DNA from 2 places in the Azoarcus sp. DD4 genome. Region 2 is predicted to be linked to the other one. Evidence: riboswitches for the same ligand, from Rfam matches in the RefSeq annotation. Region 2 holds a riboswitch; the other holds the start of a gene.
The links. Region 2 has a riboswitch for cobalamin ahead of CJ010_RS21600 (TonB-dependent receptor domain-containing protein). Riboswitches for the same ligand answer to the same signal wherever they lie in the genome.
Positions count from the first base shown of each region.

Region 1 (4,375 bases), 1.4 Mb from region 2:
CATGCGCCACACCGACAGGCTGGTGTTCCAGCCCGGCAGCGGCGCCGCGCGCACCCCAAGTTCGCTGCCGCGCGCCTTGACGATCAGCGGCACGCGTTCGGCCGCGCTGCCGTCCTGCGGATTCGTCCGCGCCGTGGCGCCGCGCACGTCGTTGCTGTGGAAGCCGTGGCCCCAGTTGGCGTAGAACTCGGTCTGGCCGAGCAGTTCGAAGGGGCCGAGCACCACGCCGAGCTTGGGGCTGGTCTGGCGCGCTTCGGTATGGCCGCCGTTGTCCATGTTGAAGGTGCCGGCGAGCGCGCTGGCGCGGGCGTGGATCTCGTCGTAGCGCACGCCCAGCCCGGTGCGCAGCCACGGCGTCCATTGCGTCCGGGTATCGACGAAGACGCCGACCGCGGTCTCGGTGATGCGGTCCTCGCGGACCACCTCGGTGCGCTGGCGATTGACCGTGTTGTAGAGGCCGACCTTGTCGATGCGGTCCTGGCGCAGCTGCGCGCCGACGGCGAGTTCGGTGTCCTTCCACTGCGGGCCGAGGAACCAGCTGCGGCGCAGTTCGCCGCCCCACTGCACGCGGTCGTCGGCCTGTTCGTGCTGGTCGCCCTGCAGGCCGCTGATGTAGCCCGACGGCGCCGAATACAGGTTGAGGCCGTAATCGACCACATAGGCGCTGGCGCGGGTGGTGCCGGTGGAATCGCTGCGCGCCCATTCGCCGGCCAGGCTGTAGCGGTGCGTCTTGCCGCCGTCCTTCTGGCTGAGGGTGTCGTAGCGGTCGATCTCGCCGCTGTCGATTGCGCGCTCCGGCACATGCTCGGAGGCGGTCCAGTCGGCGCGGTAGAACATGCCGGTGATGGCGAAACCGTTGGCCGCGGTGCCGGAGGACAGCCGCAGCAGCGCGTTCTTCTTCACCAGGTTTTCCGGCTGATCCCAGGGGCCATCGTTGCCGGTGAATTCCACCGCGGCGAGCAGGCGCAGGTCGTCGTTGAGCGCGGTGCTGCCGGCGGCGAGCAGACGGCGGTAGTTGTTCTGGCCGAAGCCGAACTCGACGAAGGGCGCATCGAGCTCGCGGACGTAGTCGATGCGGGCGCTGCCGCTGGTGGCGAAGTCGCCGTCCTCGGCGCCATACACGCCTTTGCGGTACTTCACGCTGGAAATCAGCTCCGGGATCAGGAAGTTGAGGTCCATGTAACCCTGGCCGTGGGCGTGCGAGGCCATGTTGATCGGCATGCCGAGCACATGGGTGGAGAAGTCGCTGCCGTGGTCGAGGTTGAAGCCGCGCAGGAAGTACTGGTTGGCCTTGCCGTCGCCGGAATGCTGGGTCACCACCATGCCGGGTACCGCCTCCATGACCTCGGCCGGGCGCAGCAGCGGGCGGGTGGCGAGCTGCCCGGCGGTCACCGTGCCTTCGCTGGCCGAATCCGCGACGCCTATCAGGTCCTTGCCGTCGGTGGCGACGGTTACTTCCTGCAGGGTCGGGATGCCGGCGCCGAAGGCGGGCAGGGCGCATCCCGACAGCAGTGCGAAACTGAGCGATCGCAGCGTGGCGGGCAGCAGCGCACCGGTACGCAGGAGGGCGTTGAGCGCGGTTTCGTTATGGGCGCAGGCGCCGGGCGCCAGGGGGTAGCAATGCACGACTCGTCTCCGTTGTGGGGGGCGGAGCATCGTCGGCGGCGGTCCGGGGCGCGAAACGCGCGCGGCAACGGCCTGGCCGGTGGCCGGGCGAACACTGCCGCTACGAACGTATCGCAGGAAAAACACGCGCAACCTCTGCCAGGGACACCCCGCCCCGTCTGTTTCAAGGATGGACGTTGCGGCAGGTCTCCTGGCTCTCGGGTCGTCGCGCTTCGCCCGCCTTCCCGGAACGCATCCAGTGGCATGGGGTGGCGAAGCGCTCGCCGATTACAGTTGCGGGGGCAGCGCCGGAATTCGAGCAGGGCTCGGCACCGGCTTCCCATTTAATCCCCGGGCGGGGAACCTTCAACGGCGGCGAGTGTAGGTGGCGCGGCCGCGGACGGTCAAACCTTTTTCGTCGCCGCGGGCAAGCGGCGACGGATCAAGGACGCAGGCGTTTGGCCGGCTCGTCGCTCAGGCAGTCCACACCTGGCCGCGGCGGTCTTCCACCCGCTTCGCCTTGTGGGTGGCGCGCGGCAGGGTGTCGGGGTCGAGCACCGCGATGTGGGCGCCGACGCCGGTGATCGCCTTGACGCGGTGGGCGAGGCGGTCGGCAAGCGCGTCGGCTGTGCCGGGGAAGGCGGCGGCGCGCTCGACCTCGATGGTGAGGCGGTCGAGGTGGTCGATGCGCTCGATCACCAGCCGGTATTCGCCGCTGAAGTCGTGGTCCTTGCGCACGATGGCCTCGACGTCGCTCGGGAAGATGTTCACCCCGCGCACGATCAGCATGTCGTCGCGGCGCCCATGCACGCCGAGCAGGCGCTGGCTGGTGCGACCGCAGGCGCAGGGCTCATCGGTGAAGCTGACGATGTCGCCGGTGCGGAAGCGGATCAGCGGGCGGGCGCGCTTCTTCAGCGTGGTCAGCACCATTTCGCCGCGTTCGCCGGGGGCGACCGGCTCGCCGGTCTCGGGATCGAGCACTTCGACCAGGATGTGGTCTTCCGCCCAGTGCAGGCCGTCCTTCTCCTCGCACATGCCGGCGCAGGAGCCGAAGATGTCCGACAGGCCGTAGTAGTCGTACACCTCGGCGCCCCACAGCGCCTCGATGCGGGCGCGGGTCTCGGGAATGGAGCCGCCGGGCTCGCCGGCGACGAAGATGCGCTTCACCGCCAGATCCTTCTTCGGGTCGATGCCTTCCTTTTGCGCGGTCTCGCCCAGGTACCAGGCGTAGGACGGCGTGGTCCAGATCGCGGTGGCCTGGAACTGGCGCAGGATGGCGAGCAGGCGCTCCGACGGCACCGTGCCGGCGTGGATGCTGAGCGCGCCGAGCTTCTGCGCGCCGAGCACGCAGGGGCCGCCGATGAAGAGCGAAAAGTTGAGCGAGTGCGCGTAGCGGTCTTCCGGACGCAGGCCGGAAGACCAGAACTGGCGCGCCTCGTAGGCTATCCAGTCGTCGAAATCCTGCTGGGTGAAGGGCGACACCGTGGGCACGCCGGTGGAGCCGGACGAGGCCGACACATACACCACCTCGCGTTCCGGCACCGCGGCGAGGTCGCCGAGCAGCGGCTTCGCTTCCTGGCGTTCGCGCAGGATCTTCTTGTCGATGGTCGGGAAGCGCTGCAGGTCGGCGAGTGTCTTCAGGTCTTCCGGCTTCACGCCGGCGGCGTCGAAGCTGCTGCGGTAGTAAGGCGAGTTGTCGTAGGCGTGCTTCAGATGCGTCTTCAGCAGGCCGAGCTTGAGCGCGTTCCAGTCGGCGCGGCTCTGGGTTTCGAGTTGCGGGTCCCAGTACTTGCGGTCGTTCGCGTGCGTCATCGGTATTCCTGTGTGCGGTGGTTCAACTGCCCTTGCGCGCGGCGGGCTTCCAGGCGGAGAAAGGGGCTTCCTCGTAGCCGGCTTCGCGCACGTAGCGGCCGAGGCGCAGCCAGTCCGCCAGCGCCAGCGTGTTGCCGACCTGGCGCGCCACCGGGATGCCGTCGAGGTCGTAGAACACCACCGTCGGCAGCGCATACACCCGCTGCGCGTGGGCGAATTCCGCCTGGTTGGTGGGCTTGCCGTCGAAGTCGCGCAGCGCGGTGGGTTCGTCCGCCATCACGCTGGCGACAACGAAGTCGCGCTGGTAGTCGCGGCGCAGGCCGGCGTCCTTGAAGCTGGTGGCGCGCAGGCGGGCGCAGTCGCTGCAGCCGTTCATCTCGTAAAGCACCGCCACGCCGTGCTTGCCATCCTTGCGGGCCTGGGCGAGCGCCCTGGCGAGATCGGCGGTGGGCGGGAAGAACCCGTCGTCGTGCTTGGCCGCGGTGGTGGCCGGTGCGGCGCTGGCTGCGCCGACGCTGCCATCGGCGAAGAGCGCGGCGAGCAGCAGCAGGATGCCGATCAGGCCTATCCACAGGCTGCGCTCGAGCAGGCCTTCGCGCTCGGCGGTGAAGTCCGCGGGCGGCAGCGGTTCGCCCGGGATGGCATCGGGAAGCGGGTTGGGCAGCTCGGGCACCGTCGCGTCGGCAAAGGGGCTGCGATGTGGGCGATGGGGCTTGGACATGGCGGTCTCCCTGGCGATCAGCGCAGCCAGAACAAGGCGCGATGGCGCAGGGCGTCGAGCAGGCTCATCACCGCCCAGGTCACCGCGCCGGTGTAGAGGATGCCGGCGACCATGCGCGGGTAGTCGGCGAAGTCGGCGTAGTACTGCACGAAGCGGCCCAGCCCGGCGTTGGCGCCGAAGAGTTCGGCCACCGTCAGCAGGATGAAGGAGAAGCCCAGGCCCACCGCCATGCCGGAG
Region 1 covers NZ_CP022958.1:3,256,917-3,261,291, reverse strand. Annotated here, with positions in the region: gene CJ010_RS15095 (TonB-dependent receptor) at 1-1,626, opposite strand, end outside; cobalamin riboswitch at 1,789-1,988, opposite strand; gene CJ010_RS15090 (phenylacetate--CoA ligase family protein) at 2,080-3,417, opposite strand; gene CJ010_RS15085 (thioredoxin fold domain-containing protein) at 3,440-4,138, opposite strand; gene CJ010_RS15080 (ABC transporter permease) at 4,156-4,375, opposite strand, start outside.
Region 1: linked by a shared signal. The riboswitch ahead of CJ010_RS15095 (TonB-dependent receptor) and the one ahead of CJ010_RS21600 (TonB-dependent receptor domain-containing protein) in region 2 are both predicted to bind cobalamin.

Region 2 (4,375 bases):
GCCGGCAACCGCTTCCAGGCGGACTACGAGCTGGGCAGCTACGCCCGGCTGATGGCGGTGAACCTGCTCGGCATGGTGCTGACGCTGGGCTTGTTCTACCCGTGGGCCAAGGTGCGCAACGCGCGCTACGCCGCCGAACACATCGCGCTGGTGGCCGAGGACGATCTCGACGGCTTCGTGGCGGCGCGCCAGCAAGAGGTGTCGGCCACCGGCGGCGAGGTCGGCGATCTGTTCGACGTCGATTTCGGCATCTGAGCATGACAACGGCGATCGCCGGCATCTGGTTCAGCGGCGCAGGTTCGCGCCCGCAGCCGGCTACGCTGGCGCTCGCTGACGGCCGCGTCAGCGTGCTGGCCGACGGCGTGGTGCTGGCGGGACCGCTGGCACTGACCGAACTCGCGGTCAGCTCGCGCCTCGGCAGCACGCCGCGCTTCCTGCGTTTCCCCGGCGGCGCCACCTTCGAGACCGCCGACAACGACGGCGTGGATCGCCTGATCGCGCCGCTGCGCCCGCATCACGGCCTCATCCACCGGCTGGAATCCAGCCTGCGCTACGTGCTGCTCGGACTGGTCGTGACGGTGGCCTTCGTCTGGGGCGCGGTGCGCTACGGCATTCCGGCGCTGGCCGAGGTCACGGCGTTTTCATTGCCGGCCTCGCTCAACCAGCAGATCGGCGACGGTGCGCTGGAGCTGCTGGATGGCGAACTGCTGGCGCCGAGCGCGCTGGCTGCGGACGAACAGCGGCGGCTGCGGGCGCGCTTTGCCCCGCTGCTCGCTTCGGCCGGCCCGCTGCCGCTGCAGGTGGAGTTTCGCGATGCGGCGCGCAGTCTGGGCGCGAATGCGCTGGCGCTGCCCTCGGGTACCATCGTGTTCACCGATCAGCTGGTACGGCTGGCCGAGCGCGACGAGGAGTTGATGGCGGTGCTGGCCCACGAGATCGGTCACATCGAGCGCCGCCATGCGCTGCGCCAGGTGCTGCAGGCGTCGGCGCTCGGTCTGGTGGTGATGGCGGTGACCGGCGACGTGTCGTCGGTGTCGTCCGCGGTGGCGGCGATCCCGGTGCTGCTCACCCAGCTCGGCTATTCGCGCAGTTTCGAGTACGAGGCCGATCGTTACGGCGCCGCGCTGCTCGCCAGCCATGGCATCGGCGCCTCCCATCTCGGCACCATGCTGTCGCGGCTGGAGGGGGCGCGCGATTGCACCCGCCACGGCGGCTGCCGGAGTGCTGCCGGCGACTGGCAGGACTACCTCTCCACCCACCCGCCCACCGCCGAGCGGCTGCGCCAGCTCAACGCCCGCTGATCAGCCCTTCAGCACCAGCGGCAGGCCGGCGGCGACGAAGCTCACCCGCGGCACGCAGGCCGCCACCGCCTGGTTGAGGCGGCCGGCCTCGTCGCGGAACAGCCGGCCGAGCGGGGTTTCCGGCACCAGGCCGAGGCCGACTTCGTTGGCCACCAGCAGCACCCGGCCCGGCAGTTGCGGCAACACGGCCAGCAGGTCGTCGCGTTCGCTGCGAAAGCGCGGCAGCGCATCCGCACTCGCCGCCGGCGGCAGCAACTCGGCGCCGGCCAGCAGATTGGTCAGCCACAGCGTCAGGCAGTCGACGATCAGGCAGCGCTCGGCGGCGGCTTCGCGGCGCAGGGCGTCGGCCAGCGCCAGCGGTTCCTCCACCGTCCGCCAGCCGGCCGGGCGATCGGCCCGGTGGCGGCGGATGCGTTCGGACATCTCGTCGTCGCCGGCCTCGGCGGTCGCGATCACCGTGACCGCAAGCCCGCTTGCCAGCGCTATCTGCTCGGCGTGGCGGCTCTTGCCGGAACGGGCACCGCCCAGGATGAGTTCGCAGGTCATTGTGTTGATTTGATGTTTGTCGCAGGGTCGTCCCAAGACAAGACGGCTTCCTTGGGGGCAGCGGCCCGCGTAGCGGTGTTTTTTGCGCTGCACGAAAAGGGCCGGACAAGGTATCATCCGCGCCCACTGCCCCGGAAGGGGCGGCGTGTTTCAGGTGCCCGAAGGCGGTCCTCGCCCCAGGGTTAAACGGGAAACAGGTGAGCGTCTGCGGACGCGATGCCTGTGCTGCCCCCGCAACGGTAAGTGAGTAAGAGGCGCATCAAGCAGCCACTGGGTGATACACCCGGGAAGGCGATGCGCTGGGCCGGATCGACATCGGATCCGGCTACCCACGAGCCCGGATACCGGCCCGAACGCGAACTGGCGGATGTGTCGCGGGGTGGCGGCGAAGGGTGCAGTGTTGGGCTCCTCACGGTTTCTCCCGGCATGTCCTTATGCGATTGGGCCATGGCGTGCGGGGACGCGAGCCGTGGCTTGTGGGAGTATCCCGATGACCATCCGAATCTCCGCGCTCGCTGCGGCGTGCGCACTTGCCCATCCCCTGCTGGTTCAGGCCGGCGACGATCCGACCCTCGGCACCACCGTGGTGACCGCCACCCGCCAGCCGCAGAGCCTGTCCGACGCGCTGGCCGAGGTCGACGTGATCGACCGTGCCGAAATCGACAAGGCTGGCGGCAATACCAGTCTGGTGCAACTGCTGTCGGCACGCCCCGGCATCCAGGTCACCACCAACGGCGGCGCCGGTTCCAACAGCAGCGTCTTCATCCGCGGCACCACTTCCGGCCATGTGCTGGTGCTGATCGACGGCATGCGCGTCGGTTCGGCCACCTCAGGCTCGCCCACCCTGGAAATGATTCCGCTGGCGCTGATAGACCGTGTCGAGATCCTGCGCGGTCCGGCGAGCGCGCTCTACGGCTCCGATGCCATCGGCGGCGTCATCCAGATCTTCACCCGCAAGGGCGAGGAAGGCCTGCACCCGACTTTCAGCATCGGCGCCGGCACCGAGGACGCCCGCTCCTTGAGCGCGGGGCTGTCCGGCGGCGTGGATCGCCTGCGCTACAGCCTGACCGCCGGTCACGACCGCACCGACGGCATCAATGCCAAGCCGCTGTCCACCCGCGGCCGCGACGGCGACGACGACGGTTTCCGCAACGACTACTTCAGCGGGGCAGTTTCGCTCGGTTTCCGCGAGCGCGACGAAGTCGGGCTCAACGTCTTCCATTCCGACGGTCGCAACTGGTACGACGCCGGTCGCGCCTTCGATTCCTACCTCGACAAGCGCACCGACAGCGCCGGCGTGCACATGCGCAATCAGCTGACGCAGGACTGGGCCAGCACAGTCCGTGTCGGCTATAGCGCCGACACCTCGCGCACCCGTTCGACCGCCACCTCGGTGTCGGATTTCAACACCTACCAGAGCCAGTTCACCTGGCAGAACGACGTCGCGCTGGCCGGCGGTTCGCTGCTGGCCGCCTACGAGTTCCTCGAACAGAACGTCGCTACCGCCACGGCCTATGCGAAGACCAATCGCATCGTCAATTCGGTGTTGCTGGGCTGGGGTGGGGAGTTCGGCAAGCACCATGTGCAGGTCAATGCCCGCCGCGACCAGAACTCGCAGTACGGCGGCAAGACCACCGGTTCGGCCGCCTACGGCTACCAGTTCGCGCCGGAATGGCGGGTGCACGGCAGCATCGGCACCGCCTTCAAGGCGCCGAGCTTCAACGACCTGTACTATCCGCTCGACTGCGACCCGGTGTACGGCTGTTTCGGCGGCAACCCGGACCTCAAGCCGGAAGAAGCGCTCAACCGCGAGGTCGGCATCAGCTGGGAGCGCAAGGACTTCAGCTTCCGCGCCACCTATTTCAACAACCGGGTCAAGAACCTGATCGACTGGAGCACCGGTATCGCCAGCAATGTCGCCACCGCCGAACTCGAAGGCGTCGAACTCGGCATGACGGCGAGCGTGTATGGTTACCGCCTGCGCGCCAGCCTCGACTTCCTCGACGCCAAGGACAAGGACAGCGGCGACGACCTCGGCCGGCGTGCGCGCGAAAGCGGCTCGTTCGGCATCGAGCGCGACATCGGCGACTGGACGCTGGGCGCCGAGGTGGTCGGCCAGGGGCGCCGCTACGACAAGGTGCCCAACGTGGCATCGGGAAGGATGGGAGGCTATGCGCTGCTCAATGCCTATGCGCAATACGCGCTGGCGCGCGACTGGCGGATCGACGTGCGCGCCAACAACGTTCTCGACAAGGATTACGAGCTGGCCAAAGGCTACGGCACGCCGGGCATCAACGCCTTCGTCGCGCTGCGCTACGCGCCGCGCTGATCGCCGATGGCCGCCAGTCTGCCGCTGCCGCAGGGTCGTAGCGTGATGCCGGGCCGCACGCGCGCGCTCATGTTCGCCGCCGCGCTGCTGCCGGCGGCAGTACTGAGCTTCGCCTGGGCGCTGGTGGCGGGCGAGCTGCCGATCTCGGCTGCGGAGGTCGTCGCCGCGCTCGGCGGCAGCGACGGCATGGCGGCCCAGG
Region 2 covers NZ_CP022958.1:4,663,762-4,668,136, reverse strand. Annotated here, with positions in the region: gene CJ010_RS21615 (DUF898 family protein) at 1-255, shown strand, start outside; gene CJ010_RS21610 (M48 family metallopeptidase) at 258-1,301, shown strand; gene cobU (bifunctional adenosylcobinamide kinase/adenosylcobinamide-phosphate guanylyltransferase) at 1,302-1,847, opposite strand; cobalamin riboswitch at 1,983-2,215, shown strand; gene CJ010_RS21600 (TonB-dependent receptor domain-containing protein) at 2,338-4,176, shown strand; gene CJ010_RS21595 (iron ABC transporter permease) at 4,183-4,375, shown strand, end outside.